DNA from 2 places in the Ensifer sp. LC384 genome. Region 2 is predicted to be linked to the other one. Evidence: riboswitches for the same ligand, from Rfam matches in the RefSeq annotation. Region 2 holds a riboswitch; the other holds the start of a gene.
The links. Region 2 has a riboswitch for S-adenosylmethionine ahead of BC363_RS12335 (O-succinylhomoserine sulfhydrylase). Riboswitches for the same ligand answer to the same signal wherever they lie in the genome.
Positions count from the first base shown of each region.

Region 1 (4,206 bases), on a different contig from region 2:
ATCCGGCTGGAACGGCCGCTGCTCGTCAAGGGCGAGCCGGGCACCGGCAAGACCGAGCTTGCCCGGCAGGTTGCGGCAGCCCTCGGGCTCGACCTCATCGAATGGAACGTCAAGTCGACGACCAAGGCCCAGCAGGGGCTTTACGAATATGACGCCGTCTCGCGCCTGCGCGACAGCCAGTTCGGCGACGAGCGTGTCAACGACGTCAAGAACTACATCCGCAAGGGCAAGCTCTGGCAGGCGTTCGAGGCCGGGCGGCGGGTGGTGTTGCTGATCGACGAGATCGACAAAGCCGACATCGAGTTTCCGAACGATCTGCTACAGGAGCTCGATCGGATGGAATTCCACGTCTATGAGACCAACGAAACGATCCACGCCCGCCAGCGGCCGATCGTCGTCATCACCTCCAACAACGAGAAGGAACTGCCGGACGCCTTCCTGCGCCGCTGCTTCTTCCACTATATCCGCTTTCCCGACGCCGACACGCTCGCGCGCATCGTCGAGGTGCACTATCCCGGCATCCGCAAGACGCTGCTTTCGGCAGCCCTTGCCGCTTTCTACGATATCCGTCAGGTGCCAGGGCTGAAGAAGAAGCCTTCGACCTCCGAAGCGCTCGACTGGATCCGCCTGCTCGTCGCCGACGAGATCGACCCGGTCGACCTGCGCGCCGATCCCAAAACCATGCTGCCGAAGCTGCACGGCGCGCTTCTCAAGAACGAGCAGGACGTCCACCTCTTCGAGCGCCTGGCCTTCATGGCACGCCGCGACGGATGAGGCCAAACGCCCACAAGGTTCTGATCTACGCCACCTGGCGGGAGCATCTGCTCGTCTTCGACGAGCCGGACTTTCCGGATATCGACCTGCAGGTTCCCGGTGGAACGATGGAACCGGGCGAAAGCCCCGAGGCCGCCGCCCTGCGCGAATTCGCCGAGGAAACCGGGCTGGCGCCACCGACGATCGTCTTGCCGCTTGCAACGCAGGACTACCGCTTCACCAAGAACGGCCGGCAAATCTGCCATCGCCGGCACTATTTCCATGTGAAGCTTGCCGGCGAACAACGGGAAACCTGGCTGCATCTGGAGATGACGCCGTTCAGCGGTGGCCCGCCGATCCGCTTTCGCTTCTTCTGGCTCAGCCAGAGCGAGGCTCGCAACCGGCTTGGATACGGGATGCAGGACGGTCTGGACTTGCTGCAAACCCAAGTTGCCCGTCGCCGCTCGGCGGTCGCTCGCCCCTCACCCTAACCCTCTCCCCGCACGCGGGGAGAGGGGAGCGGCGGCTGCAACCTTTGTCATCTGCTGCAAGCGTGAAGGGGAATAAAGCGGTCGCGGCAGCGGGATGAGGGGCCTTTTAGCCGGCGAATCGTTTTTCATTGACCCCCGCGGCCTTGCCGCGCTATCAAATGAACCGTGGTGATTTGGCCGGCCGGCTTGCAGCCACGTTAAACAAATCGCTAAAGGGCCGAGGAAACGTGGATTTTCCGAGGACCGGTCGCGATCAATCGCCGCCGGTTTTTTTGTATTGATCGAGTGGAAGCCCCATGCCCATCAAGATACCCGATACGCTGCCCGCCTTCGAAACCCTCGCGACCGAGGGCGTGCGGGTGATGACCGAGACCGTGGCGATCCGTCAGGATATCCGCCCGCTCCAGATCGGGCTCCTGAACCTCATGCCGAACAAGATCAAGACCGAGATCCAGATGGCGCGCCTCATCGGCGCCTCGCCGCTGCAGGTCGAGTTGTCGCTGATCCGCATCGGCGCGCACCGGGCAAAAAACACCTCCGAGGAACACCTGCTCGCCTTCTACGAGACCTGGGAAGAGGTGAAGGCCCGCAAGTTCGACGGCTTCATCATCACCGGCGCCCCGGTCGAAACGCTGGAATACGAGGACGTCACCTACTGGGACGAGTTGAAGCGCATCCTCGACTGGACGACGACCAATGTGCATTCGACGCTGAACGTCTGCTGGGGCGCGATGGCGGCGATCTATCATTTCCACGGCGTGCCGAAATATCCGCTGAAGGAGAAAGCCTTCGGCGTCTACCGCCACCAGAACCTGCAGCCCTCCTCCGTCTATCTCAACGGCTTTTCCGACGATTTCGCCGTGCCGGTGTCGCGCTGGACCGAAGTGCGCCGCGCCGACATCGACCGGGTGGCCGACCTGGAAATCCTGATGGAATCGAAAGAGATGGGCGTCTGCCTCGTGCACGAGAAGAAGGGCAAGCGCCTCTACATGTTCAATCACGTGGAGTATGATTCCACATCGCTGTCGGACGAGTATTTCCGGGATGTGGATGCGGGCGCGCCGATCAAGCTGCCGCACGACTACTTCCCGCACAATGATTCGACCCTGCCGCCGCAGAACCGCTGGCGCAGCCACGCGCATCTGTTCTTCGGCAACTGGATCAACGAGATGTACCAGACGACGCCCTACGAGCTGGACATGATCGGCAGGGGAGAACGCTAGGGCTCGGAGGCTCCAATGTTCATCCCCTTCTTCCTCGAATTGAAGGCTGCGAAGATCCCGGTCACGCTCCGGGAATTCCTGTCGTTGATCGAGGGCATGGAGGCGGGCATCGCCAGCTTCGATATCGAGGCGTTCTATTTCCTCGCGCGCACGGCGCTGGTGAAGGACGAGCGCCACATCGACCGCTTCGACGGCGTCTTCCGGCATTGCTTTTCCGGCCTTGAGGCCATCAATCCCTCGGACGAGTTCGAGCAGGCGGCCATTCCCGAGGAATGGCTGCGCAAGCTTGCCGAGAAATATCTGACCGAGGAAGAGAAACGCCTGGTCGAATCCCTTGGCGGCTTCGAGACCCTGATGGAGACCTTGCGCCAGCGGCTGCGCGAACAAGAGGGGCGCCACCAGGGCGGCTCCAAATGGATCGGTACTGCCGGCACCTCCCCCTTCGGCGCCTATGGCTACAATCCCGAAGGTGTCAGGATCGGCCAGGACGGCTCGCGGCACCGCCGCGCGGTCAAGGTCTGGGACCGGCGCGAATTCAGGGATTACGACGACACGATCGAGCTCGGCACGCGCAACATCAAGGTGGCGCTCAAACGCCTGCGGCGCTGGGTGCGCCAGGGTGCTGCCGACGAACTCGACCTTTCCGGTACGATCCGCGCCACCGCCGAGCACGGTTATCTCGATGTCGTGACCCGGCCGGAACGGCGCAACGCCGTCAAGCTCCTGATGTTCTTCGATGTCGGCGGTTCGATGGACGACCATATCCGCATCGTCGAGGAGCTGTTTTCGGCGGCACGCGGCGAATTCCGCCACATGGAGCACTTCTACTTCCACAATTGCGTCTACGAGGGCCTGTGGAAGGACAATCGTCGCCGCCGCGCCGACATCACCCGCACGACGGAGCTGCTGCGCACCTTCGGCAGCGACTACCGCGCGATCTTCGTCGGCGACGCATCGATGAGCCCCTATGAGATCAGCCACCCCGGCGGCTCGGTCGAACATTGGAACGACGAAGCCGGCGGGCTTTGGCTCTCGCGTATCGCCGCCCACTTTCCCCGATCCATCTGGCTCAATCCGGTCCCCGAGCAGCACTGGGGCCATACCCAGTCGATCGGCATGATCAGGAGCCTTCTCGGCGGGTGGATGTTTCCCTTGACGCTCGCCGGACTGCAGGACGCGACAAAACAACTATCGCGCTGAATCTACCGCAGAAAATCTCGATTTCCGGTTGCCGATCCACCTGAAATGACGCAGGTTGCTTGCCGCGAGGACTGCATGTTTCCATAAATCCTAGCCGATTTAAGGATAAAACATGCAGCAACTCAAAGTGTTACAGCGACCTTTGCGCGTCTGCTAGGACGCGCGGCGCTGTAGGGGGGGCCAGGCAATGGACAAGCATGCGGACACGGAAATCTTCGGACACCTGCCATCGGGTGAGCCGGTTCATCGTGTCGTGCTTTCCGGCGGCGGCCTGACCGCTCATATCCTCACCTGGGGAACCGTGATCCAGGACCTGCGGCTGGACGGCCATGAACCGCCGCTGGTGCTCGGCTTTACCGATCTCGAAAGCTATCTCGCCCATTCCCCCTATTTTGGCGCAACGCCCGGCCGCTGCGCCAACCGCATCGGCGACGGTCGCTTCACGCTCGACGGCACGACCTATCAGCTCGAATGCAACGAGAAGGGCGTGACGCATCTGCATGGCGGCAGCGACAATATCGGCAAGCGCAACTGGACGA
Region 1 covers NZ_MBST01000056.1:144,062-148,267, reverse strand. Annotated here, with positions in the region: gene BC363_RS28280 (MoxR family ATPase) at 1-774, shown strand, start outside; gene BC363_RS28275 (NUDIX domain-containing protein) at 771-1,244, shown strand; SAM riboswitch at 1,400-1,477, shown strand; gene metA (homoserine O-succinyltransferase) at 1,541-2,467, shown strand; gene BC363_RS28265 (VWA domain-containing protein) at 2,483-3,667, shown strand; gene BC363_RS28260 (aldose epimerase family protein) at 3,855-4,206, shown strand, end outside.
Region 1: it holds a riboswitch for S-adenosylmethionine, as region 2 does, so the genes downstream of both, metA (homoserine O-succinyltransferase) here and BC363_RS12335 (O-succinylhomoserine sulfhydrylase) in region 2, are expected to answer to the same signal.

Region 2 (4,206 bases):
TAAATTATGCAGCAAGTTTAAAGTGTTACAGCGTCCTTAGCGCGTCATGTTTGACGCGCGGCGCTGTAAAGCATGCCGCACAAAAGTGCGGAGCGGTTTTGCGACAACGGCATGCATGCTTTAGTAAATACCGTTCGGGAAATAGCGCAGGTAGATCTCGTCCAGCCTACCGCTGCGCGAAAGTGCCAGCAAGGCATGGTCGATCGCCTGCGTCAGCGCCGGCTCAGCCTTGCGGTTCATGATCGTCAGGCCCTCGCCAAGAAAACGCTGTGAGAAATAAGCGCCGTCGATGAGCGAGCAGCAGCCGGCAGCCGCGCTGCCGGACACCCAGAAGGAAAGCTGCATGCCGTCGGAAAAGACCGCCGGCACCTCGCCCTTTTGCAGGGCGGCGAGCATCGCATCGCGATCTGGAAAGACCTTGGCTTCCAGCTTGGGGAAGAAGGCCCTGAACATCACCTCATGCGTGGTGCCGGAAACAACGCCGACCGGCTTGCCCTTTAGGCCCGTGGGATCGGGGACGGCACCGGCCGCCTTGGTGTTGACGGCGAAGCGCGCCGGAAGCCGCATGAAGGGCCGCGAGAAGCCGAAGCGCTGACGCAGCTCCGGGCTGACGGCGATGCCGGCGGCGACCGCCTCCCCCTGCCCCTCTTCCAGTGCCGGCAGCAGCTCGGCATAGGTCACCGCCTGGATCTGGCATTTGGCTTCGATATCGAGTTCGCGGCAGATCTCGCGCACCAGGTCGACATGGAAGCCCGAAAGCTTGCCCGATTGGTCGATGAAGTTGAACGGCGGGAAATCCACCGTGGTCAGGAACCGCAGGCGGGCAAGGCCGGTCAGATCCGGCTTGGCAATGCGCTCGCGCGCGTCGAACAGATTGGGCAGATCCTTGGGCTGGGCGGCGAGCGAGCCCGCCATCAGATACACGCACAGAGCCAGCAGTCGGTGGATTTTCATGGGCAATGGCCAGCACGTCTCTTGGGTGTTGCGGCACGGCCTGTGCGGCCGCAGATGATTCATGGTCGATTGGAAGATTAGCCGGATGGAACCGGGCTGGCTACTGGCTTCGGCGCCCTGCGGTTCGAACCGTCGCCCTCAGGAGCGCCGGCTCAAAACCCGGTGGGCTGACCTCGAAGAAAAAAGTGGAGCGGGTGATCGGGATCGAACCGACGACATCAAGCTTGGGAAGCTGGCGTTCTACCACTGAACTACACCCGCAGCGCTTCGGAAACTTCCTCAACCGCGTGCATCTGTCAAGGACCGTTGCGCCGCGTCGCCGCGCAACGGTCCTTTTTCTGTTACTCCGCGTGGAAATGCTTGGAGAGCTTGAGGCCCTGCGCCTGATAATTGGAACCAAGGCCGAGCCCGTAAAGCCCCTCCGGACGCTCCAGCATGTGCTCATAGACCAACCGGCCGACAATCTGGCCATGCTCCAGGATGAAGGGAACCTCGTGGCTGCGCACTTCGAGCACGGCCCGGCTGCCGCTGCCGCCGGCGGAGGCATGGCCGAAGCCCGGGTCGAAGAAGCCGGCATAATGCACGCGGAATTCGCCGACCAACGGATCGAACGGCGTCATCTCGGCGGCGTAGAGCGGCGGAACATGCACGGCTTCGCGCGAAACGAGAATGTAGAACTCGTCGGGATCGAGGATCAGCTCGTCGCGGCCGCGGCTGTAGAGCGGCTCCCAGAAGTCGAACACGGCGTGCTGCGCCTTCTTGTCGACATCGACGACTGCGGTGTGGTGCTTGCCGCGGTAGCCGATCAGCCCGTCCGGGCCGGTGCCCTTGAGATCGATCGACAGGGCGATCCCGCCGCCGCTGACATTCGGCTTGTCGCTCGCAACCAGCACATCGCTTTCATGCAGCGCCAGCAGTTCCTGTTCGGAGAGAAGCGACTGGCCGGTGCGGAAACGGATCTGCGACAGCCGCGAGCCGCGCCGCACGACGATCGGGAAGGTGCGCGGACTGATTTCGAGATAGAGCGGCCCGCGATATCCCGCCGGGATCTTGTCGAACTCCTGGGCGCGATCGGTGATGACGCGGGTGAAGATGTCGAGGCGGCCGGTGGAGCTTTTCGGGTTCGCCGAAGCCGACATGGTCTCCGGCAGGTCGAGGCTTTCCATCAGCGGCACGATATAGACGCAGCCGGTCTCCAGCACGGCGCCGTCGGAGAGATCGACGACATGCAGCTTCAGCCGGTCGAGCTTGTCGGCAACGAGGTGAGCCGGGCCTGGCATGAAGCTCGCGCGCACGCGAAATGCCTTGGCGCCAAGGCGCAGGTCGAGGCTTGCCGGCTGGATCTGATCTTGATCCAGCGCCTTTTCGCTTTTCAAGCGTCCGGTCGCAAACAGCGCGGCGATCGCGCGGTCGGCCAAAATCCCAGTCTCGCGGCCCATTTCGATCCTCTTTTCAGTTGCGAGACAAAACCAAACTCCAGGAATTGACGCAAGCGCACCCAAGCAGTATTGGAGCTTTATCCCGTGGTGATTTGGCCGGTCGGCTTGCAGCCACGTTAAACAAGTAGCTAAAAAGGCCGGGTATCAAACCGGCCCTTCACGCGGCCGGTTTTTTTTGTTTTTGAAGGTGACCGTCACATGAGCAAAAACTGGCGCCCGGCAACCCAACTCGTCCACGGCGGAACGACCCGCTCCCAGCACGGCGAGACCTCCGAGGCGATCTTCCTCACCCAGGGCTTCGTCTACGAGACGTCCGAGGCCGCGGAAGCGCGCTTCAAGGGCGAGACCGAAGGCTTCATCTATGCCCGTTACGGCAGCCCCACCAACGACATGTTCGAAAAGCGCATGTGCATGCTCGAAGGCGCCGAAGATGCGCGCGCCACGGCATCGGGCATGGCCGCCGTCGCTGCCGCCATTTTATGCCAGCTGAAGGCCGGCGACCACATCGTTGCCGCCCGCGCCCTCTTCGGCTCCTGCCGCTGGGTGGTCGAGACGCTGGCGCCGAAATACGGCATCGAATGCACCCTGGTCGACGGCCGCGATCTCGCCAACTGGGAAAAGGCAATCCAGAAGAACACCAAGGTCTTCTTCCTGGAAAGCCCGACCAACCCGACGCTCGAAGTGATCGACATTGCCGGCGTGTCCAAGCTCGCCAACCAGATTGGCGCCAAGGTGGTGGTCGACAACGTCTTCGCCACGCCGCTCTTCCAGAAGCCGCTGGAGCTCGGCGCACATATCGTCGTCTACTCCGCCACCAAGCATATCGACGGCCAGGGCCGTTGCCTCGGCGGCGTGGTTCTGTCCGACAAGGACTGGATCAACGAGCACCTGCACGACTACTTCCGCCACACCGGCCCGGCGATGTCGCCGTTCAACGCCTGGACGTTGCTGAAGGGCATCGAGACGCTGCCGCTGCGCGTCAAGCAGCAGACCGAGAACGCCCGCCGCGTCGCCGACTTCCTTGCCGAGCAGCCGCAGGTCGCTAAGGTGATCTATCCCGGCCGCAAGGACCACCCGCAGGCCGACATCATCGCCAAGCAGATGACCGGCGGCTCGACCCTCGTCGCCTTCGAACTCAAGGGTGGCAAGGACGCGGCCTTCGCGCTGCAGAACGCGCTTCAGATCGCCCGCATCTCCAACAATCTCGGCGATTCCAAGAGCCTGATCACGCATCCGGCGACGACGACGCACAAGAACCTGACGGACGAAGCCCGCGACGAGCTCGGCATTTCCGCCGGCACCGTGCGCTTCTCCGCCGGCATCGAGGACAGCGACGACATCGTCGAGGACTTCGCCCGCGCGCTGAAGGCCGTCAAGGCCTGACACCAAACAAGTACGGCCGCCCCGTGATCGGTGGCGGCCGCTACGGCGTGTCGCGAAATTGCATCCGCGCAAGAACGATGCGCGACAGCGCCGTATAAAGGCAAACGAGCGCAAACAGCGCCGCCAGCACCGGAAACCACGTCGGGAACAGGCAGAAGGCCAGGAAGACGACAATCGTCTCCGTCGCCTCCGCGAGCCCCGTGGTGAAGTAGAGCGATTTTGATCCCCGCACATCCGTCGTCATCGATCGCTTCTCGGCCATGACGGCATAGGCGAGGAAACTCGATCCATTGACGTAGAACGAGAAGAGCAGCAGCCCGCCGGCAAGGCCATTGCCTTGAGGATCGGCGACGATGAAGCCGAGCGGGATGGCGCCGTAGAAGACGAAATCGAGCACGATGTCGAGGAAACCGCCGAAATCGGTCTTGCG
Region 2 covers NZ_MBST01000013.1:89,291-93,496, forward strand. Annotated here, with positions in the region: gene BC363_RS12320 (transporter substrate-binding domain-containing protein) at 121-954, opposite strand; tRNA gene BC363_RS12325 (tRNA-Gly) at 1,141-1,215, opposite strand; gene BC363_RS12330 (2'-deoxycytidine 5'-triphosphate deaminase) at 1,296-2,393, opposite strand; SAM riboswitch at 2,468-2,546, shown strand; gene BC363_RS12335 (O-succinylhomoserine sulfhydrylase) at 2,592-3,776, shown strand; gene BC363_RS12340 (CDP-alcohol phosphatidyltransferase family protein) at 3,817-4,206, opposite strand, start outside.